One region of the Pseudarthrobacter raffinosi genome, then DNA from elsewhere that is predicted to be linked to it. Evidence: riboswitches for the same ligand, from Rfam matches in the RefSeq annotation. Region 1 holds a riboswitch; each other region holds the start of a gene.
The links. A riboswitch is a leader RNA that binds a small molecule or an ion and turns the genes downstream of it on or off. The one in region 1 is predicted to bind S-adenosylmethionine.
Positions count from the first base shown of each region.

Region 2: it holds a riboswitch for S-adenosylmethionine, as region 1 does, so the genes downstream of both, metX (homoserine O-acetyltransferase MetX) here and NG697_RS12245 (aminotransferase class V-fold PLP-dependent enzyme) in region 1, are expected to answer to the same signal.
Region 3: it holds a riboswitch for S-adenosylmethionine, as region 1 does, so the genes downstream of both, NG697_RS11800 (DUF1737 domain-containing protein) here and NG697_RS12245 (aminotransferase class V-fold PLP-dependent enzyme) in region 1, are expected to answer to the same signal.

Region 1 is NZ_JAMXBG010000011.1:24,041-33,987, forward strand. It holds gene NG697_RS12210 (PadR family transcriptional regulator) at 1-285, shown strand, start outside; gene NG697_RS21345 (50S ribosomal protein bL37) at 440-514, shown strand; gene rsrA (mycothiol system anti-sigma-R factor) at 682-942, opposite strand; gene NG697_RS12220 (sigma-70 family RNA polymerase sigma factor) at 939-1,763, opposite strand; gene NG697_RS12225 (DoxX family protein) at 2,080-2,616, shown strand; gene aroA (3-phosphoshikimate 1-carboxyvinyltransferase) at 2,623-4,023, shown strand; gene rsgA (ribosome small subunit-dependent GTPase A) at 4,007-5,122, shown strand; gene hisN (histidinol-phosphatase) at 5,175-5,987, shown strand; SAM riboswitch class IV at 6,147-6,260, shown strand; gene NG697_RS12245 (aminotransferase class V-fold PLP-dependent enzyme) at 6,296-7,735, shown strand; gene NG697_RS12250 (class I SAM-dependent methyltransferase) at 7,842-8,600, shown strand; gene NG697_RS12255 (metal-dependent transcriptional regulator) at 8,632-9,345, shown strand; gene NG697_RS12260 (fluoride efflux transporter FluC) at 9,346-9,780, shown strand; gene NG697_RS12265 (fluoride efflux transporter FluC) at 9,780-9,947, shown strand, end outside.
Region 2 is NZ_JAMXBG010000003.1:163,673-173,619, reverse strand. It holds gene NG697_RS04460 (NAD(P)/FAD-dependent oxidoreductase) at 1-647, shown strand, start outside; gene hutI (imidazolonepropionase) at 660-1,871, shown strand; gene NG697_RS04450 (DeoR/GlpR family DNA-binding transcription regulator) at 1,967-2,755, shown strand; gene NG697_RS04445 (histidine phosphatase family protein) at 2,773-3,453, opposite strand; gene NG697_RS04440 (CPBP family intramembrane glutamic endopeptidase) at 3,598-4,377, shown strand; gene NG697_RS04435 (VOC family protein) at 4,481-5,119, opposite strand; SAM riboswitch class IV at 5,328-5,442, shown strand; gene metX (homoserine O-acetyltransferase MetX) at 5,455-6,570, shown strand; gene NG697_RS04425 (hypothetical protein) at 6,669-7,199, opposite strand; gene NG697_RS04420 (winged helix DNA-binding domain-containing protein) at 7,213-8,421, opposite strand; gene NG697_RS04415 (SGNH/GDSL hydrolase family protein) at 8,498-9,346, opposite strand; gene NG697_RS04410 (alpha/beta hydrolase) at 9,441-9,947, shown strand, end outside.
Region 3 is NZ_JAMXBG010000010.1:92,957-102,903, forward strand. It holds gene NG697_RS11770 (aminodeoxychorismate lyase) at 1-190, shown strand, start outside; gene NG697_RS11775 (NUDIX hydrolase) at 257-724, shown strand; gene NG697_RS11780 (pyridoxamine 5'-phosphate oxidase family protein) at 806-1,270, shown strand; gene NG697_RS11785 (GNAT family N-acetyltransferase) at 1,284-1,841, shown strand; gene NG697_RS11790 (acetyl-CoA C-acetyltransferase) at 1,946-3,142, shown strand; gene NG697_RS11795 (hypothetical protein) at 3,151-3,651, opposite strand; SAM riboswitch class IV at 3,777-3,892, shown strand; gene NG697_RS11800 (DUF1737 domain-containing protein) at 3,906-4,181, shown strand; gene NG697_RS11805 (rhodanese-like domain-containing protein) at 4,178-4,591, shown strand; gene NG697_RS11810 (O-succinylhomoserine sulfhydrylase) at 4,588-5,796, shown strand; gene NG697_RS11815 (methyltransferase family protein) at 5,901-6,410, shown strand; gene NG697_RS11820 (DUF1905 domain-containing protein) at 6,322-6,663, opposite strand; gene NG697_RS11825 (LysR family transcriptional regulator ArgP) at 6,748-7,650, opposite strand; gene NG697_RS11830 (LysE/ArgO family amino acid transporter) at 7,720-8,343, shown strand; gene NG697_RS11835 (glutamate--cysteine ligase 2) at 8,439-9,665, opposite strand; gene NG697_RS11840 (UDP-N-acetylglucosamine 1-carboxyvinyltransferase) at 9,817-9,947, opposite strand, start outside.

The DNA.
Region 1 (9,947 bases):
ATCCGCGCCAACATGCGCGGGTTGCGGGCAGACCTGGCGGCCACGGCCGAGGCGGCCCGTTCCACGGCGCGGGCCGCCGATTTCCGGAAAGCCGGCCGCCAGTCTTCGGAAGGGTTCCAGGAGCTGAAGGAAGCGGAGATGCTGCTGCAGGCGTTCCGGGACGACCTGCGCGTGGAACTGCGGCTGCAGGCCACCCGGCAACCGCTCAGCGCCGTCACGCTGGAAACTGTCAGGACCGTGCTGGACCAGGCGCGCATCTCCATCCGCAACTCACTGCCCGGCTGAGCCGCCCGGCTGAGCAGCCCGGCTGAGCAGCCGGACTGCGCCGCCGGACCGGTGTTGCCCCCGGTCACAGCCCGTTTCGGTTTCGCGGCGTGTCCCATGGTGTGGGAGACTTGAGGGCAGCTCTTTTGAGTACCAACATTTAAGGAGGCCAGCTATGAGCAAGCGTGCACGTAAACGTCGTGACCGTAAGCGTGGCGGCGCGAACCACGGGAAGCGCCCCAACGCCTAAGCTAAAGCTTGGAAAACGGTTTAAGCGAAGGACCCCGGAAGCCAAACGGCTTTCGGGGTCCTTCGTCTTTGCGCTGGTCTTTGGCGCCTGCGGTTCTGCTGACGGGCATCGACGCAGTCCGGCGTCGATGCGGTCACGTGGGTCCCTGCAGACGGGTACCGCTTGCGTCAGGCGTCCACCGGGCGAATGGAGTGGATCCGGTCCAGGATGGCGTTCTTCAGGTTTTCCGGAGCGGCCTCGGTGCACGAGCGCTTCACCATGGTGCGGATCACGCACTCGAGGTCGTACTGCTCCGTGCACTCAGGGCACTCATCAAGGTGGGTCTTGATTTCCGTGATGTCCTCGCGGGTCAATGCCCCGTCGAGGTATTCGTAGATGCGTTGCATCCGGGCGTCATCGCAGTCGCCCAATCCCTGGCAGTCGCTCATTTCCTGTTCTCCTGTTGTGTGTTCGCGGCCGTGTCCTGTGATTCGACGGCGCCTTTGAATCCTCGTTCGGCGGCATAGTCCGCCAGCATGTCCCGCAACATTTTCCTGCCGCGGTGAAGCCGTGACATCACAGTCCCGATGGGCGTGTTCATGATGTCCGAGATCTCCCTGTACGCGAAGCCCTCGACGTCGGCGAAGTACACCGCCAGCCGGAACTCCTCGGGGATTGCCTGGAGCGCCCGCTTGACGTCCGAGTCCGGCAGGTGGTCCAGCGCCTCAGCCTCGGCCGAGCGCAGGCCGCGGGACGTGTGCGACTCGGCCCTGGCCAGCTGCCAGTCCTCGATGGTGTCCGAGTTCGACTGCAGCGGTTCCCGCTGCCGCTTGCGGTAGAGGTTGATGTACGTGTTGGTCAGGATCCGGTACAGCCAGGCCTTGAGGTTGGTGCCGGGTTTGTACTGGTGGAACGCTGAGAACGCCTTGGTGTAGGCCTCCTGGACCAGGTCTTCCGCATCTGCGGGGTTCCTGGCCATCCGCATGGCGGCCGAGTAGAGCTGATCCACGTACTGCATGGCATCACGCTCAAAACGGACCCGGCGTTCTTCCGCTGATTCGGTGGCCACATCCACGGGTTGCTCGGCGGGCGCAGGCTCAGCGGGCACAGGCTCAGCGGGCGCAGGGACATCCCCTGCAGGCTGCGCGTCTGCCGGCCGCGAGTCACTCCCTGCCGGCGCATCGCTGCGGGCATTGGCTTCGCTGCTTGTTTTGGCTTCGCGTACGGAGGCCTCATACATGGCCTCGAGGGCCGGATCCAGGGTGCTCATTGCGTTCAAGTCTACTGTGACGGCCTTGGCACGCGGCGATCCGTACTCCGGAGGATCGGATTCCAGAGTCTGCAGTGCTACGGGTCCGGCGGGCTCCGTCCCGTCCTTCAGTAACCTCAAGGGCAACTCCAGTCTGTGTCAGGCCATAGTGTTCCAGGCAAATACCTGCCGGGGAATCCATGATGAGTCAATTCGTCCGGTGTTCGGCGGACCCGCAAACCATAACCGCTGGCGGCAGGCAAATATTCCCCAAAAGTGCAAGACTAGAACGGACTCCGCCGCATCCGGTGCGGTTCGTCCAGCCAGGAGGAAATCCATGTCCTTTGTCCGTACTCTCGCCCGCCCCATGCTGGCTTCCAGTTTCGTAGTCGCCGGACTGGACAAGCTGAAGAATGCCGATGACACCGCCACCCAGCTCTCGCCGCTCCTGCAGAAGGCAGCCGCGTCGCTGCCGTTCCAGGCCGACGAAAAGATGCTGGCACGGGTGATCGGAGGAACGCAGGTGGGTGCAGGCGTACTGTTCGGCCTGGGCAAGTTCAGCCGCCTCTCGGCAACGCTGCTGACAGTCATCTCGCTCCTGAACACCTTTGTGGAATGGCGCAGCGCAGACATCAGCACCAAGGAAGGCCGCCAGGCCCGCCGGAACCAGCTGCTCAAGAACATTTCCCTCAGCGGCGGCGCCCTGCTGGCCTCGGTGGACACCGCTGGCAAGCCGGGCCTGGCCTGGCGTGCCGGGCACCTCGCCGCGGACGCCCGGAAGAGCGCCGCCGGCGCCCGCAAGACCACCGGCCAAAAGCTTAACAAGGCAGACAAGGCCGTGCGCCGCGCCGTCGAACACGCAACGGGGGCGTAAGGACGGATGACCGGTTCCACCCCGCCCGCAGCCACCGACTCACACAGCTCCACCGGCACCGTTCCGCACTGGCCGGCCCCCTTCGCCAGCAGGCCCATCAACGCCACCGTCACGGTGCCGGGTTCAAAATCCCTGACCAACCGGTTCCTGGTGCTGGCCGCGCTGGCTGACGGGCCGTCCCGCCTCCGCGCCCCCCTGCATTCCCGGGACTCTGCGTTGATGATCGACGCCCTCCGCCAGTTGGGAGCCACCATCACGGAGGTGCCCGGCGACGGCGCGTTCGGGCCGGACCTTGAGGTCATGCCCCTGAGCCAGGAGGCGCCGTCGTCACGGACGCACATTGACTGCGGCCTCGCCGGAACAGTAATGCGTTTTGTTCCGCCGCTTGCGGCGTTGCGCAACGGCGTGAGCGTTTTCGACGGCGACCCCCACGCCCGGAAGCGTCCCATGCGCACCATCATCGAGGCCCTGAAAGCCCTCGGGGTGGCCCTGACCGCGGACGACGGCGGGACCCCCTCGTCGCTGCCGTTCACCGTGGAAGGCACCGGGGAAGTCCGGGGCGGCCACCTGGTGATCGATGCCAGTGCGTCGTCACAGTTCGTCTCGGCCCTCCTGCTGGTCGGCGCCAGGTTTACCGACGGACTCCACCTGGAGCACGTGGGCAAACCGGTGCCGAGCCTGGACCACATCAACATGACCGTTGCAGTACTCCGGGGCGTCGGTGTATCAATTGACGATTCCGTGCCGAACCACTGGGTAGTGGCACCAGGCCCCATCCGCGCCTTTGACCAGCGCATTGAGCAGGACCTCTCCAACGCCGGCCCGTTCCTGGCCGCCGCGCTGGCCTCCGGCGGCACCGTCCGGATCCCGGACTGGCCCGCCGGCACCACCCAGGTGGGAGACCTCTGGCGCAGCATCCTGGCGGACATGGGCGCGGACGTCAGCCTGGCTGACGGCGTCCTGACCGTCACTGCCGGGCCAGAGATCAAGGGTGCGGATTTTGACGAAACCAGCGAACTCGCCCCTACCGTGGCGGCCCTCTGCGCCCTGGCCAGCGGACCTTCACGGCTGACCGGCATCGCGCACCTTCGCGGCCACGAGACGGACCGGTTGGCCGCGCTGGTCACCGAAATCAACCGCCTCGGCGGCGACGCGGAGGAGACCAGCGACGGCCTGGTGATCCGCCCGGCAAAGTTGCACGCCGGCGTCGTCCACAGCTACGCGGACCATAGAATGGCCACCGCCGGTGCCATCCTCGGCCTCGCGGTGCCGGGCATCGAAGTCCAGGACATCGCTACCACTGCCAAGACCATGCCGGAATTCCCGCAGATGTGGGCCGACATGCTGGCCCAGGGCGCGGCTGCCGCCGACGGCATGGAAGGTTCGCCCGGTGGCACGCAGCACTGATTCCTGGGACGAGTCCGACGTCCGGATCCGGCCCAGCAAAAAGGGCTCCCGGCCGCGCACGAAGGACCGCCCCAGCCACGACGACGCCGTCACGGGCCGCATCATCACCGTGGACCGCGGCCGGTACACCGCCGTCGTCGGCGAAGACTCGGGCGACGAGCGGATCATCATCGCAGCCAGGGCCCGCGAACTCCGCCGCTCCCCCGTGGTTGCCGGCGACTTCGTCTCCCTCGTTGGAGATGTCTCCGGGGAACCCGACACGCTGGCCCGCCTGGTCCGGATCCAGGACCGCAGGACCCTGCTGCGCCGCAGCGCCGATGACACTGATCCGATCGAGCGTGCGGTGGTGGCCAACGCAGATCAGTTGGTGGTGGTGGTGGCCGCCGCAAACCCGGAGCCGCGCACAGGCTTCATCGACCGCGCCCTGGTGGCCGCTTACGACGCCGGCATTGAGCCACTGCTGCTCGTCACCAAGGCGGACGTCAAGGATCCGGCGGAACTGCTGTCCAACTACGAGCACCTGGACTTCCCGGTGATCATCAGCCGCACGTCGGACTCCGAAGCCTCAGGTATCGATGCCCGCTCCGACGACGGCCTCTCGGCCCGCCTGGACAGTGACGCAGTTTCGCAGCTCCGCGCGTACCTCGAGGGCAAGGTCTCGGTGATGCTGGGTCATTCCGGCGTGGGCAAGTCAACCATGGTCAATGCGCTCACCGGGGCCGAACGGGCCACCGGTGGTGTGAACGCCGTGACCGGCCGCGGCCGCCACACGTCGTCGTCGGCCCTAGCCCTGAAGCTGACCGGAGCTCCCGCCGGAAGCTGGATCATCGACACCCCTGGCATCCGTTCGTTCGGCCTGGCCCACGTGGACCCGGACCGGATCCTGCGGTCCTTCCCGGACCTGGAGCCGGGTACGGATGCCTGCGAGCGTGGCTGCAAGCACAACACCGCGGCCGTCAACTGCGGCGTGGATGCCTGGGTGTCCGCCGGCCACGCGGGCCCCACCGGCCCGGCCCGGCTCGCGTCCCTGCGACGGCTGCTGGGCACGGATCCCCGCCTGGTGGGCCAGGAAACCAAGGAACTCGGCAGCATCGGCTAGACGGGACGCCGATGTCCCCAACACTGCGGCCCTGAGACGGTAGTTTGGAACCATGATCCAACCCGCTTCGAGCTACAACGATGACTTGCGCCTTGCCCATGTGCTGGCAGATTCCGTGGATGACCAGACCATGAGCCGCTTCAAGGCACTGGACCTCCGCATCGAGACCAAGCCGGACCTGACGCCGGTAACGGACGCGGACAAGTCCGCGGAGGAAGCCATCCGCGGCCAGCTGTCCCGCTCGCGTCCGCGCGACGCCGTGCTGGGCGAGGAATTCGGCAGTTCGGGCCATGGCTCCCGCCGCTGGATCATTGATCCCATCGACGGCACCAAGAACTTTGTCCGCGGCGTCCCGGTTTGGGCCACCCTGATCGCCCTCGTGGACGAAGGCGAACCCGTGGTGGGAGTGGTCAGCGCGCCCGCGCTGGGCAAACGCTGGTGGGCCGCCAAGGGTTCCGGCGCGTACATGGGCAAGTCCCTTGCCGCCGCAACGCGGCTCCGCGTCTCCGACGTCTCCAAACTTTCGGATGCCTCCCTGTCCTACTCCAGCCTGGGCGGTTGGAAGGAACGCGGCAACCTGGATGAGTTCCTGGGCCTGACCGAGGACGTGTGGCGCACGCGCGCCTACGGCGATTTCTGGTCCTACTGCATGGTGGCCGAAGGTTCCGTGGACATCGCCTGCGAGCCCGAACTGAACCTGTACGATATGGCTGCCCTGGTGCCCATCGTAGTGGAAGCCGGCGGCCGCTTCACCTCCTTGGAGGGACAGGACGGGCCGTTCGGCGGCAACGCCCTGGCCACGAACTCCATCCTGCACTCAGAGGTGCTCAAGCGGCTGAACCCGGATCTGGACGATCTCCTCTAGGCACTTTCTTCGAATTATCGACGGCGGATGCCTCCTCAAGGGGGCGTCCGCCGTCGTATCTTCGACAAATGAGGCTGTTCCTCAAACGCGCGTAACAAAGTCCTTAACATTGGGCCGAGCTTCCTTTCTGCAGCGGCGGATGTTCTAGGCTTCTTAACAGGTCACGAGTGCCAGCGCGAAACCCCGGTTTGCTGGCCGGCAACCCTCCATTCGCGGTGGGGTGCCCCGGGTGACGACCAGGCCGGTCCGGAATGGACACGGCAAGCGCGGATTCCCGTTACCGGGAGTCCTTCTAGAGTGAGGTCTCCGTGACAACTGCCACCGTCTCCCCTAACACTGTTTCTCCCAGCAACGCCGCCCCCGCCAATGCCACTGCGCTGATCCACGATGACGCCGCTATTGCAGGGCGCCCCCTCTCTGCGGTCACCGGGGCGGAAATCCAGGCACCGCTGATCCAGGGCGGCCATGTCCGGTACGCGAACCTGGACTACGGCGCATCCGCTCCCGCCCTCTCCGTCGTGTCGGCCTACCTCAACGAGATCCTGCCGTTCTACGCCAGCGTCCATCGCGGCGCCGGCTACGCGTCGCAGATCAGCACCTCCGTCTACGAGAACGCCCGGGACATCGTGCGCGACTTTGTGGGCGGGCGCCCGGACGACTCCGTCATCTTCACCCGGAACACCACCGACTCGCTGAACCTGCTGGCGGGTTGCCTGCCGGCGACGGACGGACGGCCCAATGGCGATGTCCTCTACTTGGACATCGAACACCATGCCAACCTGCTTCCGTGGCAGGGAGTCCCGCACCGCAGCGTTGTCGCCGCGGACACCATCGTGGGGACCCTCGAGGTCCTCCGCGCCGAACTTGAGCAGGGCAACGTCAGCCTCCTCGCGGTCACGGGCGCCTCCAACGTCACCGGCGAGATCCTCCCGATCAAGGCCCTGGCCGCCCTCGCCCATGAGTACGGAGCGCGGATCGTGGTGGACGCCGCGCAGCTGGCGCCGCACCGGCGCATCAATATCAGCACCGACGACGTCGACTACCTCGCCTTCTCCGGGCACAAGCTCTACGCGCCCTTCGGCTCCGGCGTCCTGGTGGGCCGCACCGACTGGCTCGACGCTGGCACGCCCCACCTGGCCGGCGGCGGCGCCGTCCGCGAGGCCAGGCTCGACGGCGTCAGCTGGGCCACCGGTCCGGCCCGGCACGAGGGCGGCTCCCCCAACGTCCTCGGCGCGGCCACTCTGGCCCGCGCCACCCAGGTCATCGCGTCCCTGGACCACGACCGCTGGCACGCCCACGAGGCAGCCATCAGGTCATTCCTGGTGGAAGGGCTCGGGAAGATCGACGGCGTCACCGTGCACCAGATCTTCTCGGACACGGACGCTGAAGCGGGCACCATCGGCGTGGTGAACTTCTCCGTGGCAGGGTACGACGCCGGGCTTGTGGCCGCGTACCTGTCGGCCGAGCATGGCGTTGGTCTCCGGGACGGCCGCTTCTGCGCGCACCCGCTGCTCAAGCGCCTCGGCCTTCCCTCCGGTTCCCTGCGGGCCAGCTTCGGCGTGGGCTCACGGCTGGAGGATGCCCAGCGGCTCCTTGCCGGCCTGGAGCAACTCCGCCGGACCGGCCTGGGCTGGGACTACGTGGTGGACGCGGGCCGCTGGGTTCCGGCCAACGACTCCCGCACGTACCCTCACTGGGCTCCCAACACGCCGGGCACCGCCGGCGCGGCTCCGTGCCTTGACGACTGACTGACGCTTTCCTCCCCTGGTTCCTGACCTGACCGCTGCCCACCCGGCTGCGGCCCATGCGGTAAATTCGAAGGATACCGATGGGCTCAGTTGAAGGAGGCCGCACGTGGCACGGGGTGGCCCCAGACTTGAGCACGGACGCCGCCTGGAACTCGGACAGAGTTTCCAGGACGGCGGCGAACATTACCAGCGCGTACGCCCTGGCTACCCTGCCGACTCAGCGGACTGGCTGATCCCTGCCGGGGCCACGGACGCCGTGGACGTGGGCGCCGGAACCGGCAAGTTCACCGCCCTTCTACTGGAACGCAGCCTGGCGGTTTCCGCCGTGGATCCGTCGCCGGACATGCTCGAACAGCTGCGGGCCCACTACGCGGCGGCGGACGCGACGCAGGGGACGGCAGAGGCGACGGGACTCGCTGACTCCTCGTTCGACGTCGTAAGCGTGGCGCAGGCCTGGCACTGGTGCGATCCGCTGCCGGCGAGCACCGAACTGGCGCGGATCCTGCGGCCCGGCGGAACGCTGGGGCTGATCTGGAACCAGCTGGACACGTCCGTTCCGTGGGTGCACCGGTTGTCCCGCATCATGCACGCGGGCGACGTCTACAAGCCCGGGTTCCGCCCGGTGGTGGGGCCGGAGTTTGAAGGGCTCGAGAGCCATGTGACGCGGTGGGAGGACAGCCTCAGCACGGCGGACATCATGGAACTGACGAAGTCCCGCAGCTACTACCTGCGCGCCGGCGAAGCCACGCGCGGCAAGGTCCTCGCCAACCTCGACTGGTACCTGCACGAACACCTGGGGCACGCCGCCGAAGAGGAGATCAGCCTGCCGTACCTGACGTTGACGTGGCGGGCCACGAAGGCGTGACGGGCGCTGACCACCGGGTAGGCTTGGAAACGTGAAGACCAGCGCGCCCTCCTCCTCGATCGAGGACTACGTCAAGGTCATCTACGGCTTCACGGAGTGGCAGGACAAACCCATCACGTCCTCGCAGCTCGCGCAGCGCCTGGGGGTGGCCAATTCCTCGGTCTCGGAGATGGTCCGCAAGCTCAAGGACCAGGGCCTGGTGGACCACAAGCCATACAGCGCCATCACCCTTACAGACTCCGGGGTCCGGCTGGCATTGTCCATGGTGCGCCGGCACCGGCTCATTGAGACCTACCTGGTGCAGGAGCTCGGTTACAGCTGGGACGAAGTCCACGACGAAGCCGAACTGCTGGAGCACGCGGTGTCGGACACGTTTATTGAGCGCATGGCGGCAAAACTGGGCAACCCGCAACGCGACCCGCACGGTGACCCGATCCCCGCCGCGGACGGCACCGTGCGCCTGCCCGAGGCCCACCTCCTCGGCGAACTCGATCCCGGGCACACCGGCCGGATCACCCGCATCAGCGACGAGAACCCTGATCTGCTGCGGTATCTTTCGGCCGAGGAAATTGACCTCGACGACGAGGTGGAGGTAGTGGGCCGTAAGCCGTTTGGCGGAGCGCTGGTGGTGCGGATCAGCAACGCCGGCAGGAAGCGGGACTACGATCTCGCGGATGAAGTCACCGCGGCGCTCTGGGTCCACAGTGACCACCCCCATACCGGCTGCACCCTCAGCGGCAGCTGAATGACGAACGTCCGCGCGCCGCATTGGCGGGCCTGGCTGGCCGTGGCGGCAGGCGGCCTCGCCGGAACGGAACTCCGGTACGGGCTGGGACTCGCCTTTCCGGAAACCGTGGGGGCAATGCCCTGGACCACCCTGGCCATCAACGTCACCGGAAGTTTTGTGCTGGCTGCCCTCACTACGGTCTGGATGGCCCGGCCGCAGACGGCATTCTGGCTCCGCGCCGGCCTGGGGCCCGGACTCCTGGGCTCGTTCACCACGTTCTCAGCAGTCGTTTTCTCGAGTGACCAGCTGTCCAGGGCCGGCGAACATCCCGTGTGGATCGCCTACCTGGGGCTATCCCTGCTGCTGGGACTGGGCGGCGCGGCCGGTGGCTGGCGGACCGGACGGCTACTCACCGACCGGCTGCAGGGTGACCGGGCGGGGACAGCGCCGTGATGGGCGCGGTCCTGGTGGGAGTGTTCGGCATGGCGGGCGCCCTGCTGCGCTTCGCCGTCGACAGCTGGTTCGCCCACCGCGAGGGGCTCCGCACGGCCGTCAGCCCGAGCGGTAGGCTGCGGCACTGGCCGTGGGCCACGCTCACCGTCAACGTCACCGGGTGCCTG
Region 2 (9,947 bases), on a different contig from region 1:
TACATTCCGCCCAGCGGCTGGGCTCGGGCTGGGAGATCGGCGCCGGGCAGGAAGCTTTCGAAGCCGGGGTGCTGGTCAACGCGGCGGGCGCCTGGGCTGATGAAATCGCGGTGATCAGCGGGGTGGAGAAACTTGGGCTGCAGCCGTACCGGCGCACTGCGGCAGTTGTCGACGTCAAACGTCCCTTGCCCGAGCACAGCCCCATGGTGGCGGCAGCGGACAACTCGTTCTACTTCCGCCGCGAGGGGGAGCACGTGCTGATCTCGCCGTCGGAAACGGTGCCCAGCGGACCGGAGGACGCCCGGCCGCGGCCCGGCGATATCGAGCGGCTGATCGTGAGGCTCAACCAGCTGACCACGTTGGGAATCCGCGGAGTACGGAGCGCATGGACGGGGCTCCGGACCGAGGCAGCCGACGGCGTCCCGGTAGCCGGTTTCGACGCCGAAGCCCCAGGGTTCTACTGGCTTGCCGGTCAGGGCGGTTACGGTTTCCAGACCTCATCGGCCATGGCGGAGCTCGCCGCCGCGCAAATCCTGGCAGGACAGGGCGCCGGGCACAGCGCCGGGCACAGTTCCGGCGCGGCCCACCATCCGGCATCCCGGACAGCGGAGGCGCTGGCCGCCGCGCGCTGGTCCATCCGGCGCTGAACAATGGAACCTATGAGCACCCTGATCACCAATATCGCCGAGCTGATGACCCAGGACCTGGAACACCGCGTCCTTAGGAATGCCGCCGTGGTGATCGAGGGCGAACGGATCGCCTGGCTCGGTTCCGCCGCGGATGCGCCGGCGGCCGATGACGCCGTGGACGCCGGCGGCCGGGCCGTGCTGCCGGGCTGGGTGGATTCGCACACGCACCTGGTCTTCGCCGGCGACCGCACTGCGGAGTTCGAGGCGCGGATGGCAGGGGAGTCGTATTCGGCCGGCGGCATCGCCGTAACCATGGACGCCACCCGGCGGGCCTCCGATTTCGACCTCACCCGGCTGGCGATGGCGCGCGTGTCCGAGGCCGTATCGCAGGGCACCACCTACGTCGAAACCAAGACCGGGTACGGGCTGGACATTGAGCACGAGGCCCGGATCGCCCGGATCGCCTCCACCGTCGCAGACGAAGTCACCTACCTGGGCGCCCACCTGGTCCCCGCGGGCACCGATGCGGAGGCCTACACCGACCTCGTCTGCGGGCCCATGCTTGACGCCGTCCGGCCCTACGTCCGGTGGGCGGACGTGTTCTGCGAGGAAGGAGCCTTCAACGTCGAGCAGTCCCGCCGTGTGCTGGAGGCGTGCCGGGCCGCCGGGCTGGGGATCCGCGTCCACGGCAACCAGCTCGGCGAGGGTCCCGGCGTGCAGCTCGCGGTGGAACTCGGGGCAGCCAGCGTGGACCACGTGAACTACCTGTCGGCCCGTGATGTGGCGGCGCTGGCGGAAAGCTGGTCCGCCTGGAATCCGGACACAGGCACGGGGGACCGCGGCACCGTCGCAACCTGCCTCCCCGCGTGCGATCTTTCCACCCGGCAGCCGCTGGCCCCGGGGCGCGAACTGTTGGACGCCGGGGTGCAGGTGGCGCTGGCCTCCAACTGCAACCCGGGTACGTCCTACACCAGCTCCATGGCGTTCAACGTGGCTACGGCCGTCCTGCAGATGCGCCTGAGCGTCCACGAAGCGGTGCGTGCCGGAACCTATGGAGGCGCGCTGGCGCTGCACCGGGAGGCAGGGCACGACGCCGACGGCGTACGGGCGGTGGGTTCGCTCGCCGTCGGGCACCGGGCAGACCTGCACATGCTCAACGCCCCCTCCGCCACGCACCTCGCCTACCGCCCGGGCATGCCGCTGACGTACGGTGTGTGGCGGGCCGGTGCGCGGGCACGGTAGCCAGACTCCGATTTGTTGACGCAAAATGATTGTTACGAACTGTTATGATCAGATAACGTCATATTCTGGTGACTGTTTGACGCTGAGAGGCCCCCATGACCCGCACTGACCGCTTGACGGCCATCCTCGATATCCTCGCCAAAACCGGCCAGGTGGAGGTGGAAGAAATCGTGGGCACGCTGGGTGTATCGCCGGCCACGGCACGGCGTGATCTGGACAGCCTGGCCAAGCGACGGCTGCTGACCCGCACCCGGGGCGGAGCCACCACCGGCGCCCTGGCGTACGACCTCCCCGGCCGGTACAACCGTGACGACCACGCCGAAGCCAAGGAACAGATTGCCCAGGCGGCTTCGGCGCTCATTTCACCCGGCGCGGTGATCGGGCTTTGCGGCGGCACCACCAGCACGGCCCTCGCGCAGATCCTGGCAACGCGGGAGGACCTCAACGCTCCCGCCAACCAGCCCACCCTGACGGTGGTTACCAACGCCATCAATATCGCTGCGCAGTTGGCTGTCCGCCCCAACATCAAAGTCATGGTGACCGGCGGCATCCTGAACCCCCGCTCCTACGAACTGGTGGGCCCGTACACCGACATCATCATGCAAAAGGTGGTCATGGACATCGCCTTCATCGGCGTCAATGGCATCGACCCCGAGGTAGGCCCCACCAACACGGGGGAGGGTGAAGCGTCAGTGAATGCCCTGCTGGCCAGCCGGGCCCGGGTTTCCTATGTCCTGGCCGACTCCTCCAAAGTTGGCGTCAGAGCCTTCGCCACCATGGACGGCTACGCGTTCAACCGCCTGATCACCGACTCCGGTATCTCCGCGGAGGACAAGGCAGCGTTCGAAGCCAACGGCACCGAAGTGATCGTGGCTCCGCACTAAGTGACCAGCAACAACCCCTAAAAGATCATCGGCGGCGCATCCAGGACGGTCTCGTCCACCCGGCGGTCCACCCACTGGCTGAACGGAATATCGAGTTCGTACTTGCCCAGGTCGGTGCGCAGAAGGGTCCGCACCGCGGCATTGTCCGGGTTGTTGAGTGATTCGAAATACTCCACCGACCAGTGGAACCAGCGCATGCAGAACAGCCGCATGGTGAGCCCGTGGGTCACCAGCAAGGTGTTGGGGGCGTAGTCCGGCTTAGACCAGTGGCGATACAGCGTCTCCATGAACGACGAGATCCGGTCGTAGACGTCGGAGCCGGATTCGCCTTCCCTGAACCGGTAGAAGAAATGGCCGTAGGCGTTGCGGAGTTCCTTCTGGTCCTCGATGTCGCCGGTGATCTGGAAATTGGCCCAGTCCTGCTCACGGAGGCGCGGCTCTTCGATCACCCGCTCCGTGAGATTGCCGAGGTTGAGTGCCTCCAGGGTCTGGTGCGCCCGCAGGTACGGCGACACATAAACGCAGACCTGGCGGCCGTCCAGCTCGCGGCGGATCCGTTCGCCGGCCGCCGTGGCCTGCGCCAGGCCCAGGGGAGTCAACGGAATCCGGTAGTCCGGGACCCTGTTGTAGATGGACGTATCGACATTGGCCGCGGACTGGCCGTGCCGGATCATGAAGATTTTCCCTGGCGCGCTCATAAGCCCCAAGCATAGGTGCCGCCCCGAGGATGCTCTCTCACTTTTGGTGCGTTTTCGGCGGACGCTCTCTCACTTTGGTCAGCCCCGGCGAGCTGGCCACCCCCGAATCAGCGAAGAACCAGAAACTAAAGGCAAGATGGAACCATGTTGGTTCCCTCCCGCCGTCGGCTGCGGATTGAAGTCTGGATTGTGCTGGGTCTGTCCCTGGGGCAGTCCGCCGTCTACTCGGTGGTGCAGTTGCTGGACAAGATGACGCGTGCACCGCTGGCCGAAGGCACGTCCACGCTGAACCGGTCACAGAGCCCCCGCGAATACTTCGATCTCACCTACCAGCTGCTGGACATCATTTTCGCCCTCGTGCCCGTGCTGCTGGTCATCTACTTCCTTACGGACCAGCGGCAATCCGGCGCCGGAGTGAGCCCCCAAGGCTGGTCCGCCTTCCGGAAGCTGGGGTTCAACTTCGCCCGGCCGGGCCGTGACCTGCTGCAGGGCTTTGGCCTCGCGGCGCTGATCGGGATCCCGTCGCTGGGCCTCTACGCAGCGGGACGTGCCCTGGGGATCACCACCGCCATCATCCCCAGCGCGCTCGACTCATACTGGTGGACGGTTCCCGTCCTGATCCTGTCCGCGCTGCGGCACGCCATCGTGGAAGAAGTCATTGTGGTGGGTTACCTCCTGGACCGCTTCGGCAAGTTCGGCTGGAGCATGCCCCTGGCCATCTTCACTAGCTCGATGCTCCGCGGCAGCTACCACCTTTATCAAGGCTTCGGGCCGTTCATCGGCAACGCAGTGATGGGTGTGGTCTTCGCCTGGCTCTACACAAAGACCAAACGGGTGATGCCGCTGGTTATCGCACACGCGCTGCTGGACATCGTTGCCTTCGTTGGCTTCAGCCTCTTTGGCAGGGCTGTGGGCCTGGGCTAAGGGGGTTTGTCCGGCTCAGGTCCAGCTTAAAAGGATTCGGCCGCCATCGGTGGGTGGCATCATTGGCACCCGCTGATGGCGGCCGAAGCTATTGAACGTGCAATCAGATGGTGACTGCTCCGGTAGCGGTTTCGAAGGTTACTGACAGGATGCCCGGGGTTCCATGCGGAGCCACCCAGTCAACGGCCACATCCTCCAGCGGCTTCTCGACGGGCTCGCCCAGCCATTCCGTCACGCGTTCGGCGGAACCGGCTATGGTCAGGCAGCTCATCTTGACGTTGCTCTCATAGGCGTTGGACGGGTGCAAGGCGGGGTCACCCTCCCACTTGAGCATGTACGGGACCTGAGGGTCCGCGATCAGGCCCAGGATGCCGATCTGCTTCCAGACCAGCTCGCGGCCGTCCGGGAACTTGCGGTTGCCGTTGACGGCGGCACGGCCCAGGCGGTCTTCGAACGGAGCGAGGTCGTCCACCTCGACGCACCAGCCCATCCAGCCGCCGCCGGCTTCGGATCGGGCCCGGACAGCCTGCCCGAAGGGAGCCTTGTCCGATGCCGGGTGGTTCAGGACCTCCACGACTTCCAGGTATTTATGGCCCGCGAGGGGAATAATCATGTTCCGGGTTCCAAACCGGGGGTGCACGCCACCCTTCACGGCTTCAACGCCAAGGGCGGACGAGATACGTTCGGTGGTGGCAACGAGGCCATCTTGTTCACAGGCGTAAGAGACGTGATCCATGCGCATGCCATCATCTTGGCACTTTGTGATCCGGCTCTCAGCTAAGGGTAGCCTTACCGGAATCCTGATGCGTCAGGAGTGGACATTTCCGGGCGGCCAAGGGTGCGGCGGAGCCCAACAAAGACGCGGCAGGCCAGCCGCAGTAGGGCTCCCGCGAAGTCACAACCAGTCACACGCTTAGCAATAGACCGGGGCTGTTCGTACACTCGAAGCAGGTCATGAGTGCCAGCGACAGCCCCGGCTTGCTGGCCGGCAACCCTCTTTTGCGGCGGGGTGCCCCGGGTGAGGACCTGGCCTGCCGGTCAATTGACGGTGGGCAAGCGCGTAGAAAAGGTCCTTCCATGACGATTACGATTTCCCGTACCGCAGAACCCGGGAACGGTGTGGTCCGTTACGCCAGTATCGGCGGACTCGAGCTCGAAGCCGGCGGATACCTCCCGGAAGTCACCCTCGGCTATGAAACGTGGGGAACCCTCAACGCGGACGGCTCCAACGCCGTCCTGATTGAGCACGCCCTGACCGGAAGCACACACGTGACGCGCGGCGACAGCGACGAGCCCGGCTGGTGGGAACAGCTGGCCGGGCCGGGTGCGCCGGTGGACACGGACCGGTTCTTTGTGGTCTCCATCAACATCGTGGGCGGCTGCTACGGCTCCACTGGGCCGTCCTCGGATGCCCCGGACGGCAAGCCGTGGGGGTCCCGCTTTCCGTTGGTAACGCTGCGGGACACCACCGCGGCCGAGGCCAGGCTGGCTGACCAGCTGGGAATCCCGAGCTGGTACGCCGTGCTGGGCGGTTCCATGGGCGGCGCGCGGGCCCTGGAATGGGCGGTCACCTATCCGGAACGGGTTCAGCGGTGCGCCGTTATCTCGATCGGTGCCGCCAGCACCGCCGAACAGATCGCATTCGCCCAGGCGCAGACGCTCGCCATCCGCCAGGACAGCAATTTTAACAACGGCGACTACTACGGCGGTCCGCTGCCGGAGGACGGACTGGCCCTGGCACGGCGCATCGCGCACATCACCTACCGCTCCGCCGAGGAATTCCATGGCCGCTTCGGACGGTCGGCCCAGCACCCGGAGTCGCCGTTCCAGGCGGCAGCGCTGGGGGAGCGGGGCCGCTACCAGGTGGAAAGCTACCTGGACCACCAGGGCAAAAAGCTGGTGCGGCGCTTTGATGCCAACAGCTACATCGCCATCACCGACGCCCTGATGAGCCACGACGTCTGCCGCGGGCGGGGCTCGCTGAACGAGGCCTTGGGCCGGGCCACCGCCAGGTTCTTCGTGGCTGCCGTGGACAGCGACCGGCTGTACTTCCCGTCCCAGTCCCGTGAGCTGGCTGACGCCCTCCCGGGCGACGTGGACGTGCACGTTATTGAGGCCCCGATCGGCCACGACGGCTTCCTGACCGAGATCGGCCAGCTCGGCGTCCAACTCCGGAAGACCTTCCTCGTCTAAGCCCGAACGGACACTTGAGCCCCTGCTCTTAAACGCGAGAGGACACTCGAGGCCCCTGGAATCAGGGCCTCAAGTGTCCTCTCGCGCTGACTAAGCGATCAGCCGTTCATGATGTCGGAGCGGCGCTTCATGTAGTCCTCCATGGCCAGCTCGCCGTTGCTGTACTGCTGGTCGAGTTCGGCCAGCTTCCGGGCACGGTACCCTTGCGGGCCCGACGGCGGCAGGGGAATAGCGGGGGCGGCAGGCTGCTGCGGTGCTTCCGCGCGCTGCTCCGGCACCGGCTCGCCGTTGGGTTGCGGCTGGCCGGACGGCGGGAACTGCTGATCCGCAGAAGGAATCGGCTGCATGGGCGGCAACGGCTGGCTCGGCGGCAGGGGCTGCGGGCTCATGATCTGCCGGAAGCCGCCACTCATGTAATCCTGCTGCGTGTAGCCGTCACGGGGCTGCTTGTTCTGCGGCCCCGGGTACTGATCGCTGCCCGGGTACTGCCCGCCGCCTGGAAACTGCTCGGGGTAGCGGCCGGAAAAGCTCTGCTCCTGATTCCGTTTGTTCACGGATTTCCGGTACATCCGCATCGCCATCGGTATCACGAACGACAGAATGATGATCCAGAAAAACAAGCTGTTCACGGTGTAGCGCCTCTCATATGTGTCCTTCCAGCTTAACCCCGGAGCCCACACGCGCGGCCGGGATCCCCAGGAAGGCCCCGTACCGGTCCACGGCGTCCTGCACGGCATCTTCCGTGGCCCGGTCCGCGGCAGCGGACAGCCGGATATCCAGCTCACAGCGGCCGGAGAACATGGTGTGCCGCCAGCAGCCGGCCATCCGCCCGTCCAGCAGCACCACATGCATCGGATCCCCGGCGACCGGGAACGCCGGAGCGCTGCCGCCCAGATCGTGCCGAGTTGCTGAATAGCCCATCACGTATTCGTCGTAGCACTGGATCAGGTCGATCCGCGGTCCTGCCGCGGCCGTGGCGTTGCCGGCCTCCGAACCGCCCTCCGCGCCGGCGTCGAAATAATGCTCGACGCCGTCAATCACCAACGTTGCCAGCGTTTCGGGAGCAGCCGCCAGGGTCTGTTGGAGGCCGAGGCGCACGTCGGCCATGGTGAGCCCGGACCAATCGGCGCAGTCCTTGACGGTGGCCGGACCGCGGCTGGTGAAGTAGCGCCGGACGAGCTCGCTGAGCGCTTCGGCCCGGGTGGGAGGCCCGGGCGGGCCGGCAGGTACACGCTCGTCAAAAAGGGCGTAGGTCTGCTTCAGGGACCCGCCCCGGCTGCGCACTGGCGACCCGCTGGTCAGGATTCCGCTGATCTCGGCGTGCATGATCAGGTAGGCCAGCTGGAAGCCGGTGGCCGCGAACCCTTCGTCCTGCAGCCGCGAGGCCAGCTGTTCGCGGGTCAGGTGTGAGCCGCCCCGGACGGCTTCGGCCAGGACCTGTCCGCTCCGGTCAGCGGCGGCGGCATCAATCCCGGTCTGCCGGGACATGCCCGCGTTGCCCTGGTGAAGCCGCGGCGCGGACAAGGCCGTCAGCCAGCGAAGGTCCTCGCGGTGCACAAAATGCCAGGTGGGCCGCAGGATATGGGTGCGCAGGATGCGCCCGTCGGACACCGCCTCCTCCACCTCCGCGGCTGTGGCCACCGAAGTCGAGGTGGCAGCAACCCGGTGAGACGGGGCCCCAACGGCAGGTCCAAGACTGCCGGTCCTTTGCGCCAGGCTCCAGCGGGCGTAAGGAAACTCCTGCGCCTGGACAGCCAGCAAGTGCCGGACGGCGTCCTCCGGGGCGCCCAGGCCGGGCCCGCGCAGCCGTTGGGCGTGAAGCCGCCGCCGCACTACCTCATCCGGATTCATGCCCGTCCGGGGGAGCTGTCCCGGGGTCACGCCGGGCCGCCGGTCACGCCGGGCCGCCGGTCACGCCGGGCCGCCGCTAGCGCCGGGCGTCGGTGGTGCCCAGCGGCCCCTCGCCGGAACCCAACGGAACGCCCGGGCCGAACACGGGTCCCGGCGTCGGGCGTTTTGCGGTGATTCCGTCGCCGGAGGAGCGGTGGCGCAGCCGCCGCACCACCCACGGGACAAAGTACTCGCGGGCCCACACCAGGTCCTCGGAGCGGGCTGTCCGCCACGTGCGGGTGGGCAGGGGCTTGGGCCGGAGAGGCTCGAGCGTGTGGTCCACGTTGAGCGATTCCAGCACCATGGCGGCGATGGTGTGGTGTCCCAGCGGCGAAAAATGCAGGCGGTCTTCGTCCCACATCTGCGGATCGTTCAGCTGCTTGAGCGACCACATGTCGGCGATGATGGCGTCATGGCGGGCGGCCACTGTGCGGAGGTTCTCGTTGTAGATGGCCACCTTGCTGCGGATCCGTCCCAGGACCGAGGATCCGGTATCCGGACCGTTGAACAGCACCACCGTGGCGCCGCCCGTGGCCAGGATCTGGACCACTGAATCAAGTTTTTCGGCGAGGGCGTCGGGGTCGCCGCCCGGCCTGATGAGATCGTTGCCGCCGGCGGAAAGGGTTATCAGGTCCGGCTTAAGCGCCAGGCACGGAGCGAGCTGTTGGTCCACGATCTGCTGCAGCAGCCGGCCGCGGACGGCCAGGTTGGCATAGGCGAAGTCCGCCTGGCCCCTGCCCAGTTCCTCGGCCACGCGGTCCGCCCAGCCGCGGAAGCCGCCGGGGCTTGTGGGGTCCGGGTCGCCGATGCCCTCGGTGAACGAATCTCCCATCGCCACATAGCGGCTCCAGGGGTGGGCTTCCGTGGCCCTGGGCGGGCTCTGCATGGCTTTTGTGTCATTCACGGTCCTATCCTGCCTCCTTGCTCACAAGCTACGCCACCGTAGGTAGTTACCGCCGGGTAACTGTAAGAATGGAACCATGACTGACGCCCAAGTATTTCCCGCCCCCGTTGTTCTGTGGTCCCGGCCGGAGGACCAGCGCACCGGAAAGCCGCTGCTGGTGCTGCTCCACGGCTACGGCGCCAACGAACAGGACTTGCTTAGCCTGGCGGATATGCTTCCCGAAGACTTTGTAGTTGCTTCGCTCCGGGCGCCCCTGGCTACGGGCCCCGGGTTTATGTGGTTCCCCCTGACGGCCTCCATCGAATACACGCTCGACGCCGTCAAAGCTGGCGCCGGTTACGTGCAGGACTGGATTGACACCGTCAAGGCCGACCACCCGACGGTGACGCTGCTCGGCTTTTCCATGGGAATGGCGATGGCCACCACGCTGCTCCGGCAGCGCCCCGCTGACTACGCCGCCGTCGTCGGGCTTTCCGGTTTTGTGGTCAACGCGGACGGGGACCCCACGTTCAAGGATGGCGAACTGGACGGTACAGTGCCGCTCTTCTGGGGCCGCGACCAGCAGGACCCCGTGATCACGCCC
Region 3 (9,947 bases), on a different contig from region 1:
AGCCGGCTGGGAGCTCGGCTACGGGCCGCTGGAGCCTCGGGACCTGCTGGACGCCGACGCCGTGTGGCTGATTTCCAGCATCAGGCTGCTCGCGCCGGTGAACCACATCGACGGCAAAGAAATCGGGACGCCTGCGGTGCAGAAGCAACTGACGGCCGAACTCAACGCATTGTTTGCCGCGATCCAGTAGGTTCCGGGATTCAGCAGTTTCCCGGATCCCGTAGTTTTCCGAAGTTCAGCAGGGAGGCCTCAAGCCATGGTGGTTCGCAGTGCAGGGATCCTGCTGTACCGGCAGGGAGCAGACGGGCTGGAAGTGTGGATAGCGCACATGGGGGGACCGTTCTGGGCCCGCAAACAAACCCAGTCCTGGTCGGTTCCCAAGGGCGAGTACCTTCCCGACGAGGAACCCCTGCTGGCCGCGCTGCGCGAGTTTGCCGAAGAAATCGGCACGCCGCCGCCAGCTGTTGCCTACTTCGAGCTGGGCGCGTTCAGGCAACCGTCGGGAAAGATCATCACGGTGTTCGCCGCGGAGTCTGACTTCCAGCCCGAAAGGATTGTGAGCAACACGTTCCCGCTGGAGTGGCCCAAAGGATCCGGCATCATCCAGGACTTTCCCGAGGTGGACGATGCCCGGTGGGTGACGGAATCCGAGGCCCGCAGCAAGCTGGTCAAGGGCCAGCTTCCGGTCCTGGACGCCCTCAGGGAGCATATTGAGCTGCCCTAAGTTGAACTACCGAGGCCCGGGCCGGGGATTACGGTGGCACTGCCCTGTTGGTCCGTCGCATAGGTCCGTATGGTTTGGTGCATGAACTCTTACGCGCAGCCGATCAACAAATTGACATTTGACGAATGCTGGGAATTACTGGCCGACGACACCCTGGGGCGGCTGGCCCTTGTAGTGGACGGCCATCCGGAGATCTTTCCGGTCAACTACGTCCTGGACCGCAGGAGCGTCGTCTTCCGCAGCGCCGGTGGCTCCAAACTGTGGGGCGCCCAGGCGGACCGTCCCGCGGCGCTGGAGATCGATGGATACGATCCCCGCACGGAGGTGGCCTGGAGTGTGGTGGCGCGCGGAGACACCGAAGTGATCGAGGCCCAGGCTGACAAGGACGCCGTCGACGCCCTGCATCTGGAGCCCTGGCAGTCTGGACCCAAGAATTACTACATCCGGCTAACCCCACTTGCACTGACCGGCCGCCGCTTCCAGGTCACCAAACCGGACGTCTGGAACACCCGGTTGTCGGACCGCCGTCGTGCTTCCTTCGAATAGCGCGGGAGAGTTCTTGCTTAGCGATTCCCCGGCCTTTCTCGTCCCGGGGGTCCGGATCCGGCTGCTGCGGCGGAGTGACGCAGCCGGCCTGAGCGAGGCCTACCTACGGAACCGCCAGCACCTCGAGGCTTGGGAACCGGAGCGGGACGAAGCCTTCTTCGCTCCCAGGCATCAACTGGACATCATCCGGGCCAAGCTCGCCCAGCATTCCGTGGGCCAGGAAGTTCCGTGGGTGCTGGTGGACCACAACGATCCCGCTTGCATCGTCGGCGCCGTCATCCTCACCGGCATCGTCCGCGGGCCGTTCCTCAACGCCAACCTCGGGTACTGGGTTGATTCCACCCTCAACCGGCGGGGCATCGGATCTGCGGCGGTCCGCTTCGCCACTGACCATGCCCGGACAGAACTGGGCCTCCACCGGGTCCAGGCGGCAACGCTGCTCGACAATGAGCGCTCACGCAAGATCCTCAAACGCGCCGGGTTTCGGGAAATCGGCGTGGCGCCGCAGTACCTGAAGATCGCCGGCCGCTGGCAGGACCACCTACTCCACCAACTGCTCCTCCACGGCTGACGCGATCGCGGCCGAATCAACAGCGCCTGCGCCACCTCACCGGCCCTCACGGTTCGCCTAAGCTGGCCCCGAGCACTCTTGAATCCGCAATCGAAAGGCACCCCATGAGCACCGACGCTCACATCCCCGTCATCCTGGGCGGCGCACGGACCCCCTTCGGCAAGTTCCGCGGCGGCCTCTCCGGGCTCACCTCCAGCGAACTGGGTGCCCACGCCATCCGGAACGCTCTGAAACGGTCCGGTGTGGCGCCGGAACAGATCCAGGCCGTCATCGTAGGCCAGGTCATCCAGGCGGGTGCTGGCCAGGGACCCGCCCGGCAGGCCAGCCTCGCCGCGGGCATCGGCTGGGACGTGCCCACCGTAACCATCAACAAACTGTGCCTGTCCGGCCTCACCGCGGTGATCGATGCCGCCCGGATGATCCGCGCCGGCGAGGCTGATTTCATTGTGGCGGCGGGCCAGGAATCCATGACCAACGCCCCGCACCTGCTGCCCCGGCTCCGCGGCGGCGTGGCCATCGGCGATGCGCCGCTGCTGGATTCACTGAACTTTGACGGCCTGCAGGACCCCGTCTCAGGCGAACTGATGGGCTCCGCCACCGACGCCGGGAACGCCCGCCTGGGCATCAGCCGCGAGGACCAGGACGCCGTCGCCGCCCTTTCGCACCAGCGGGCGGAGGCCGCCCGGGCGGCCGGCATCCTGGCTGAGGAGATCGCTCCGGTGGAGGTCCCGCAGCGCCGGGGACCCGCCGTCGTGATTGATGCCGACGAAGGCATCCGCGCCGGCACCACCATCGAGACGCTGGCGGCACTGAAGCCCGCCTTCTCCAAGGATCCGGCGGCCACCATCACCGCCGGTTCTGCCTCCCCGCTGTCAGACGGAGCCGCAGCAGTGGTAGTGGCCAGCAAGGCAGCTGCGGAAGCGGCCGGCCTCAGCTGGATCGCGGAAATCGGCAGCCACGGCCAGACCGCCGGACCGGATGGATCCCTGCATTCCCAGCCGTCCCGCGCCATTGAGCGAGCCCTGAAACTCGAAGGGCTGACCATTGACGACGTGGACCTCATTGAGATCAACGAAGCCTTCGCCTCGGTGGTGCTGCAGTCCGCCACGGACCTGGGGATCGACGCGGACAGGATCAACGCAGACGGCGGCGCCATCGCCCTGGGCCACCCGGTGGGCGCCTCGGGGGCCCGCCTGGTCCTGCATCAGGCACTCGCGCTGAACCGGCGCGGCGGCGGGACAGGCGTGGTTGCGTTGTGCGGCGGCGGCGGCCAGGGCGACGCCCTGATCCTCAAAGCCTGACGCCAGGTTCAGCCTCCGGGTCCAAGGATCACCAGCGGCACCAAGCGTTCCGCGCACGAAACCCGGACCAGTTCCGGTTGCCCCTGAGCCGCCCGGTTGTTCACTCCGGTGTCGTCGCACCAGTCCACGCCATAGGGGTAGGCGGTGACAGCGGCGTTCCCGGCCGCCAACTCGGCCGGGACGGTGAACACGAAAGTGAAGCCGCCGTCGTCGGTCATGGGAGCGAGCTCCTCCAGCACTGCGGTACCGGCCGCATCCTTGACCGTCACCTGGACCCGCGCGTCGCTGCCGTAGCGGGCATCGCAGGTGGTGTCCGGGGCACTGACGGTGACCCGGTCGCCGGGTTGGGCGGTGGCAGGCGAGACGGAAAACTCCGGCGGCATACAGGGCGGCGGTGCGAAAATGTTCCGGCAGCTTGTCACCCCCACCAGCACCGGCACGGCGCACAACGTCACAGCCAAAACGCGTGCCCAGGCGCCCGTCAGTGAACGCCCTCGAAAGTTCCCCATGACCCGATTGTCCCGTCGGCGCCGGCGTTACGGAAGCACGGTGGGATTACGGAAAAACGCGTTGGTTACGGAACATGACGACGGCGGCGGTGCGGCCGGGCGGGCCGGATGTTACGTTTTTGGGGAGTAATGAGAACCGGCGCCAAGCCCTGACTGGCCGGTCGGCAACCCTCCCTTTCGCGGCGGGGTGCCTCAGGTGAATACTCGGCATATCGACCCATTCGAGCTGCAAGCGTGAAAGAAGGAGTTCCGTCGTGTCTGACGCACCCGCCCCCGCCCCCGCCCCCGCCCCCGAAGAGAAACTGTCGTACCGGCTTGTCACCGGGCCGGATGACAGGTCTTTCTGTGAACGGATTTCCACTGCCTTGGCCGAAGGGTATGTCCTGCACGGCAGCCCGGCCGCGACGTCCAACGGCGGCGTTGTGATTGTTGCGCAGGCACTCATCCTCCCGTCGGCCATCGCCACCGCTGATGCCGCCGTCGCCTCCGCCGTGGATGACCTCGATTTCGACGGCGAGGGCCACGCATGAGCTACGCCGGAGACCTCACCCCGCAGCAGGCCTGGGCCAAACTCGAACAGGGCGCCATTCTGGTGGATGTCCGGACCGAAGGTGAATGGGCCCACATCGGCATCCCGGACACGAAGGCCACGGACAACGATCCCCTGTTCATCCCGTGGACGTTCCCGGGTGGCATCCCGAACCGGGATTTCATCACCGACCTGACGCAGCAGGCCCCGGTGGACGACGGCACTGAACTGGTGTTCCTCTGCCGCTCGGGCCAGCGCTCCATCGCCGCCGCCATCGCCGCGACGCAGGCCGGTTTCACCTCCTACAACGTCCTGGAGGGTTTCGAGGGCGAGCCGGACCGCTACGGCGAGCGCACCGTCAACGGCTGGAAGAACCGCGGCCTGCCCACCAATCTGGGAATAGCCAAGTGACCTTCAACCCAGACGCCGCCAGCTGGAGCGCCGAGACGCAGGCGGTGCGCGGCGGGCTGGACCGCACCAACTTCCAGGAGACCACCGAGCCGGTCTTCCTGAACTCGGGCTTCGTCTACGAGTCCGCTGCCGCCGCCGAGCGCGCCTTCACCGGTGAGGACGAACGCTTCGTCTACTCCCGGTACGGCAACCCGTCCGTAGCCACATTCCAGGAACGCCTCCGCCTGCTTGAGGGCACCGAAGCGTGCTTTGCGACGGCGTCGGGCATGTCAGCCGTGTTCACCGCACTGGGCGCCCTGCTGGCGGCCGGGGACCGGGTGGTTGCCGCGCGATCGCTGTTCGGCTCCTGCTTTGTGATCCTGAACGAGATCCTGCCGCGCTGGGGCGTGGAAACCGTGTTTGTTGACGGCCCGGATCTTGAGCAATGGCGCGTCGCGCTGTCGGAGCCCACCACGGCCGTGTTCTTCGAGTCGCCCTCCAACCCGATGCAGGAAATCGTGGACATCGCCGCGGTCAGCGAGCTGGCACACGCCGCCGGGGCCACCGTCGTCGTCGACAATGTCTTTGCCACTCCCCTGCTGCAGCGCTGCGGCCAGCTGGGTGCGGACGTGATTGTGTACTCCGGCACAAAGCACATCGACGGCCAGGGACGTGTCCTGGGCGGCGCCATCCTGGGCACCAAGGAGTTCATCGACGGCCCGGTCAAGCAGCTCATGCGGCACACCGGCCCGGCCCTCTCCGCGTTCAACGCCTGGGTGCTCACCAAGGGCCTCGAAACGATGGCGCTGCGCGTGAACCACTCCTCCGCGTCCGCGCTGCGGCTGGCCGAATGGCTCGAACAGCAGCCGGCCGTCAGCTGGGTCAAGTACCCGCTGCTGAAGTCTCACCCGCAGTACGAGCTCGCCGCCAAGCAGATGAAGGCCGGCGGCACCGTCCTCACGTTGGAACTTGCGACGACGGGTGGCCGCTCCGGCAAGGAAGCCGCCTTTGCGCTGCTGGACGCCTTGCGGATCATCGACATCTCCAACAACCTGGGCGACGCGAAGTCCCTCATCACCCATCCGGCCACCACGACGCACCGCGCCATGGGCCCCGAGGGCCGCGCCGCGATCGGGCTCAGCGATGGCGTGGTGCGGCTGTCCGTGGGCCTGGAGGACGTGGACGACCTCATCGGCGACCTGGAGCAGGCCCTGAAGCACATCTAGGTCTGGTTGGCCTGGTTCTGATTGGCGCGAAGGAACAGTTGAGGCCCTGTTTCTTGCGTCTTTCGGGGCCTCAACTGTCCCTTCGCGCCGGGAGGCCGTGACGTATGAACGCACACCGGGACTGGGGCCGGCTGCTTTCCAACATCCCGCTGCCCGAGCAGAACCTGGCGGGAATCGCCGTCGGCGTGGTCCTTCAGCGTTTGATGCCGCTCCGGCTCGGCGGGCCACACTTTCTGGTACGGACCATCGGCGCTGCATCGTTGGCGACGGGTAGCGCAATCGTCAGCTGGGCGTTGCTGGCTGCCCGGAACACCGGGTTGTCCCGGCCCGATGCGTTGCTAACCGCCGGGCCCTATGCGCACTCGCGGAACCCGATGTACGTGGGCTGGGCCCTGGCGCACCTGGGAATTGGGCTGCTGCGCGATGATGCCTGGACGGTGGCGGCCCTCCCGGTGGCTTCCGTGGCAGTGCACCGCGGGGTGCTTGGAGAAGAAGAGATCCTGGCGGCGTCGTTCCCGGTGGAGTTCAGCCAGTACCGCTTGTCTGTTCCCCGGTATGTGCTTCGCCTTCGCCGTGCATGGCGAGCCGGACTGCCACGTCATCCCCGTCGCTGATGCCTGCCGCATCCCTGGCGGCCTTCTTGACGGGCAGCAGGTAGGAGCTGCTCTTGCTGTCCGGGAAGACCGAGGTCTGCCAGCTGTAGCCGGAGATTTCCGCCGTGACTTTGACCGAGCCGAAGCCCCTCCGGAACACCGCGGCCTCTTCCCGGAGGTCGTCGGCGACCTCGACAGGGAGGGTAAGGAAGTGCCAGCCGGATTCGTCGGGATAGCGCCACAGTTCGGCCCGGAATGAGTACAACGACGTCACGGCCTGAGTATGGCATGCCGCGTTGCCGGACGCATCTCCTGTCGGGGCCGGGCCAGGCGAATGACGCGTGAGGCAAACGCCGGCTCAGGCGAGTGGCTGGCGCAGCTGCCGGGAGGCCGTCTCCCGGACCGCGGCGGTCAGCTGGTTGAGCACCGGGGAGTCGATTTTCCAGCGCTGCCAGTACAAGGACACGTCAACGGGGCTCGCGGAGGCCAGCTCCACGAGGGCGCCGCTGCGGAGGTCTGCCAGGCACTGTTGCTCCGGCAGCAGCCCCCATCCCAGTCCCAGCCGGATGGCCTGGGCGAACTCGGCCGACGACGGCACATAGTGCCGCGGCGCGGTCAGTTCCGCGCCGGTCATCGTGCGGAAGAACCCGTCCTGCAGGTCATCCTTTCGGTCAAAGTCCACCACCGGGGCCTGGCTCCCTGCAACAAGTTCCGGCCCGTCGGGCCACCAGCGCCGGAGGTAGCCGGGACTTGCCACCGCACGGTACCGCAGGGAACCCAGCGGTTCCACACTGCAGCCCTGGACCGGTTCCGGCGTTGCGGTAACCGCGGCCATCACCGATCCCGTCCGCAGGAGCTGGGTGGAATGCTGCTCGTCCTCCCTGCGCAGTTCGAAGCAAGCGCCGAGGTCCGGCGGAAGATTTGCCAGCGCAGGCATGAACCAGGTGGAGAGTGAGTCCGCGTTCACCACCAAGGGAATGGGCGCCGTCGGGCGGTCCCTGCTCTCGCCGAGCTCCTGCTGGGCGTCCCATTCGAGCTGCCGGACCTGCCGGGCGAACCGCAGGATGGCCTCTCCGGACGTTGTGGGGCGGACGGGGTTGGTGCGCTGCAACAGGATCTGGCCGGCCGCGTCCTCCATCGCCTTGAGACGCTGGGAAATGGCCGACGGCGTGACGTACAGGCTGCGGGCCGCCGCCTCGAGCGTCCCCTCGTCCACGACGGCCGCGAAGGTCCGGAGCTGCTCGAACTGGAACATCTTCATTAGCTTTCCTTAATAGAGCTTAGAATATTTAGCTGGAGTAATCCTATGTCCGCCCGTACGTTGGAGGATATGGATCTGACTGCATTTCTAGGCCCCGCCGCGCTGGGCTTCGGCACGGGCCTCGCCCTCATCGTGGCCATCGGCAGCCAGAACGCTTTTGTCCTCCGGCAGGGCATCCGCGGCGAGCATGTGGCCGCCGTCGTCCTGGTCTGCAGCGTCTCCGATGCGCTGCTCATCGCTGCGGGCATCGCCGGAGTGGGGGCGCTGCTCCAGTCGAGTCCCGTGATCGTAGACGTGGTCAGGTTTGCCGGCGCCGCCTTCCTGGTGGGCTACGGCGTTATGGCGGCGCGCCGGGCGGTTCGTCCTGGAGCACTAACGGCGTCGGGGCGGCAGCCCGCCGTCGGCCTCGGCGCCGCCATCAGCACGGTACTGGCCCTGACGTGGCTCAACCCGCATGTCTACCTGGACACTGTGCTGCTGCTCGGATCGGTGGCCAACCAGCAGGCACAGGATTTGCGTTGGTGGTTCGGGGGCGGAGCCATCGCCGCCAGCATCGCCTGGTTCAGTGCGCTCGGGTTCGGTGCCAGGGTCCTCCGGCCGTTCTTCGCGCGGCCCTCCTCGTGGCGCATCCTGGACGGACTCGTCGCTGCGGTCATGCTCACGCTGGGTGTGCGCCTGGCTGTCGGTGCATGACGTCGTCGTTTCTTGGCGCGAACGGACACTGTGGGCCCGTCACAGCGCAAGAGCAGGGCTATATCTGCCCGTTCGCGCAAAGCTTCAGGGAGAACTCAGGACAGGCGCACGCGCAGCAGCTCCGGGACCTCGTCCGCCTCACGCAACCCGGAAGTGCCGCGCATCGTGACACGCACGGCGTGGGCAACCACGGCCCCCAGCCCGCCGTCGTCGGGCGCCGATTCTTGCATCACCGCGTCCCGCACCCTGCGCTGTTCCGTGGAGCCGGTGCCGCGGGCAATGATGTCCTCGATGCCCTGCCGGGCCAGGGAAAGTTCGTCCTGCTCGGCGAGGACCGGAGCCAAATAGTCCACCAAGGATCGCACCACGTCGACGGCCGGCGCCGGCCTGAACGTGCCAAAATCCAGCAACTCACCGTTCAGGCCACTGCTGCTCGCCTGCCATGCCGCCATCCGCAGCAGCACCGTGGGCACCGGCGCCGGCTCCACGCCGTCGCGCCATTCACGGCTGGCCGATTCGACCAAGGCCCGCACCAGCACCGCGATCAGGGCAGCGTCCTCGGCGCGGAGGCAAACGTCGGCCACCCGGACCTCAACCGTGGGGTGGTTCCGGGACAGTCGGGCGTCAAAGTAGATCATGCCTTCATCCAGCAGCACGCCACTGTCCAGCAGACGCGTGACCACCCTCCGATATGCGGAGTACGTGCTGAAAATGGCCGAAGGGCCGGACATAGGCCAGCGGTTCCAGGCCTGGGTTCGGTAGCTCTCGAACCCTGTGGGCATCCCGTTCCAGAACGGCGAATTTGCGCTCACTGCCGTGAGCACTGCCAGCTTGTCCCGGATCCTGTCCAGCACTGCCACGCCCTCGTCCTTGGATTCGATGAACGTGTGGACGTGGAAGCCGCAGGTCAGCTGCTCCTGCGCGGTCAGGCCGAAGCGTTCCAGCATCCGGGCATAGCGGGCGTCCGGAGTGGTGTGGCTCGCAAGGCCAAACGGAGAAGTGGCCAGCGCAGCGACCCTGGCACCGTTCTTGATGGCCGCCTGGTCCGCCAGCAGCCGGCCGGCCCGGATCTGCTGCAGCAGTTCTGCGTACTCGAGGCAGGGACGGGTCTGGGTCTCGATCTGCTCAAGCTTCAGCTCGGCAGTCAGGCCAGTCCAGTCGTCGTGAGCGGTTTTTTCCTTGGCTGCCAGCGCATAGGGACGTTCCGGGGCGTCGTCGGCTGCCATCCGGCGGCCAGCCAACATCGCATCCGCGAGGGCAAGCGGCTCCCCCGTGTCCGGATCAACGATCAGGAGCTCTTCCTCGACGCCGAATGTACGCATTCTTATATTGTGCTGCAACGCCCGCCAGGTTGACCCGGTTACTGCCGATCATGACGAAGCGCGAACCGGCAGATAAAGCGCTCAAATCCGCCTCTGGGGGTCGTTATCTGCCAGTTCGCGCCAGGCGGAGGGCCGCAAGTGTACGTTCGCGTTAGTCCTGGAAGTACTCCACCTTGGCGCCGATGGTGTTGAGCCGTTCCGCCAGGTCTTCGTAGCCGCGCTCGATCACGTAGATATTCCGCAGCTCCGAAACACCCCGCGCCGCGAGCATGGCCAGCAAAA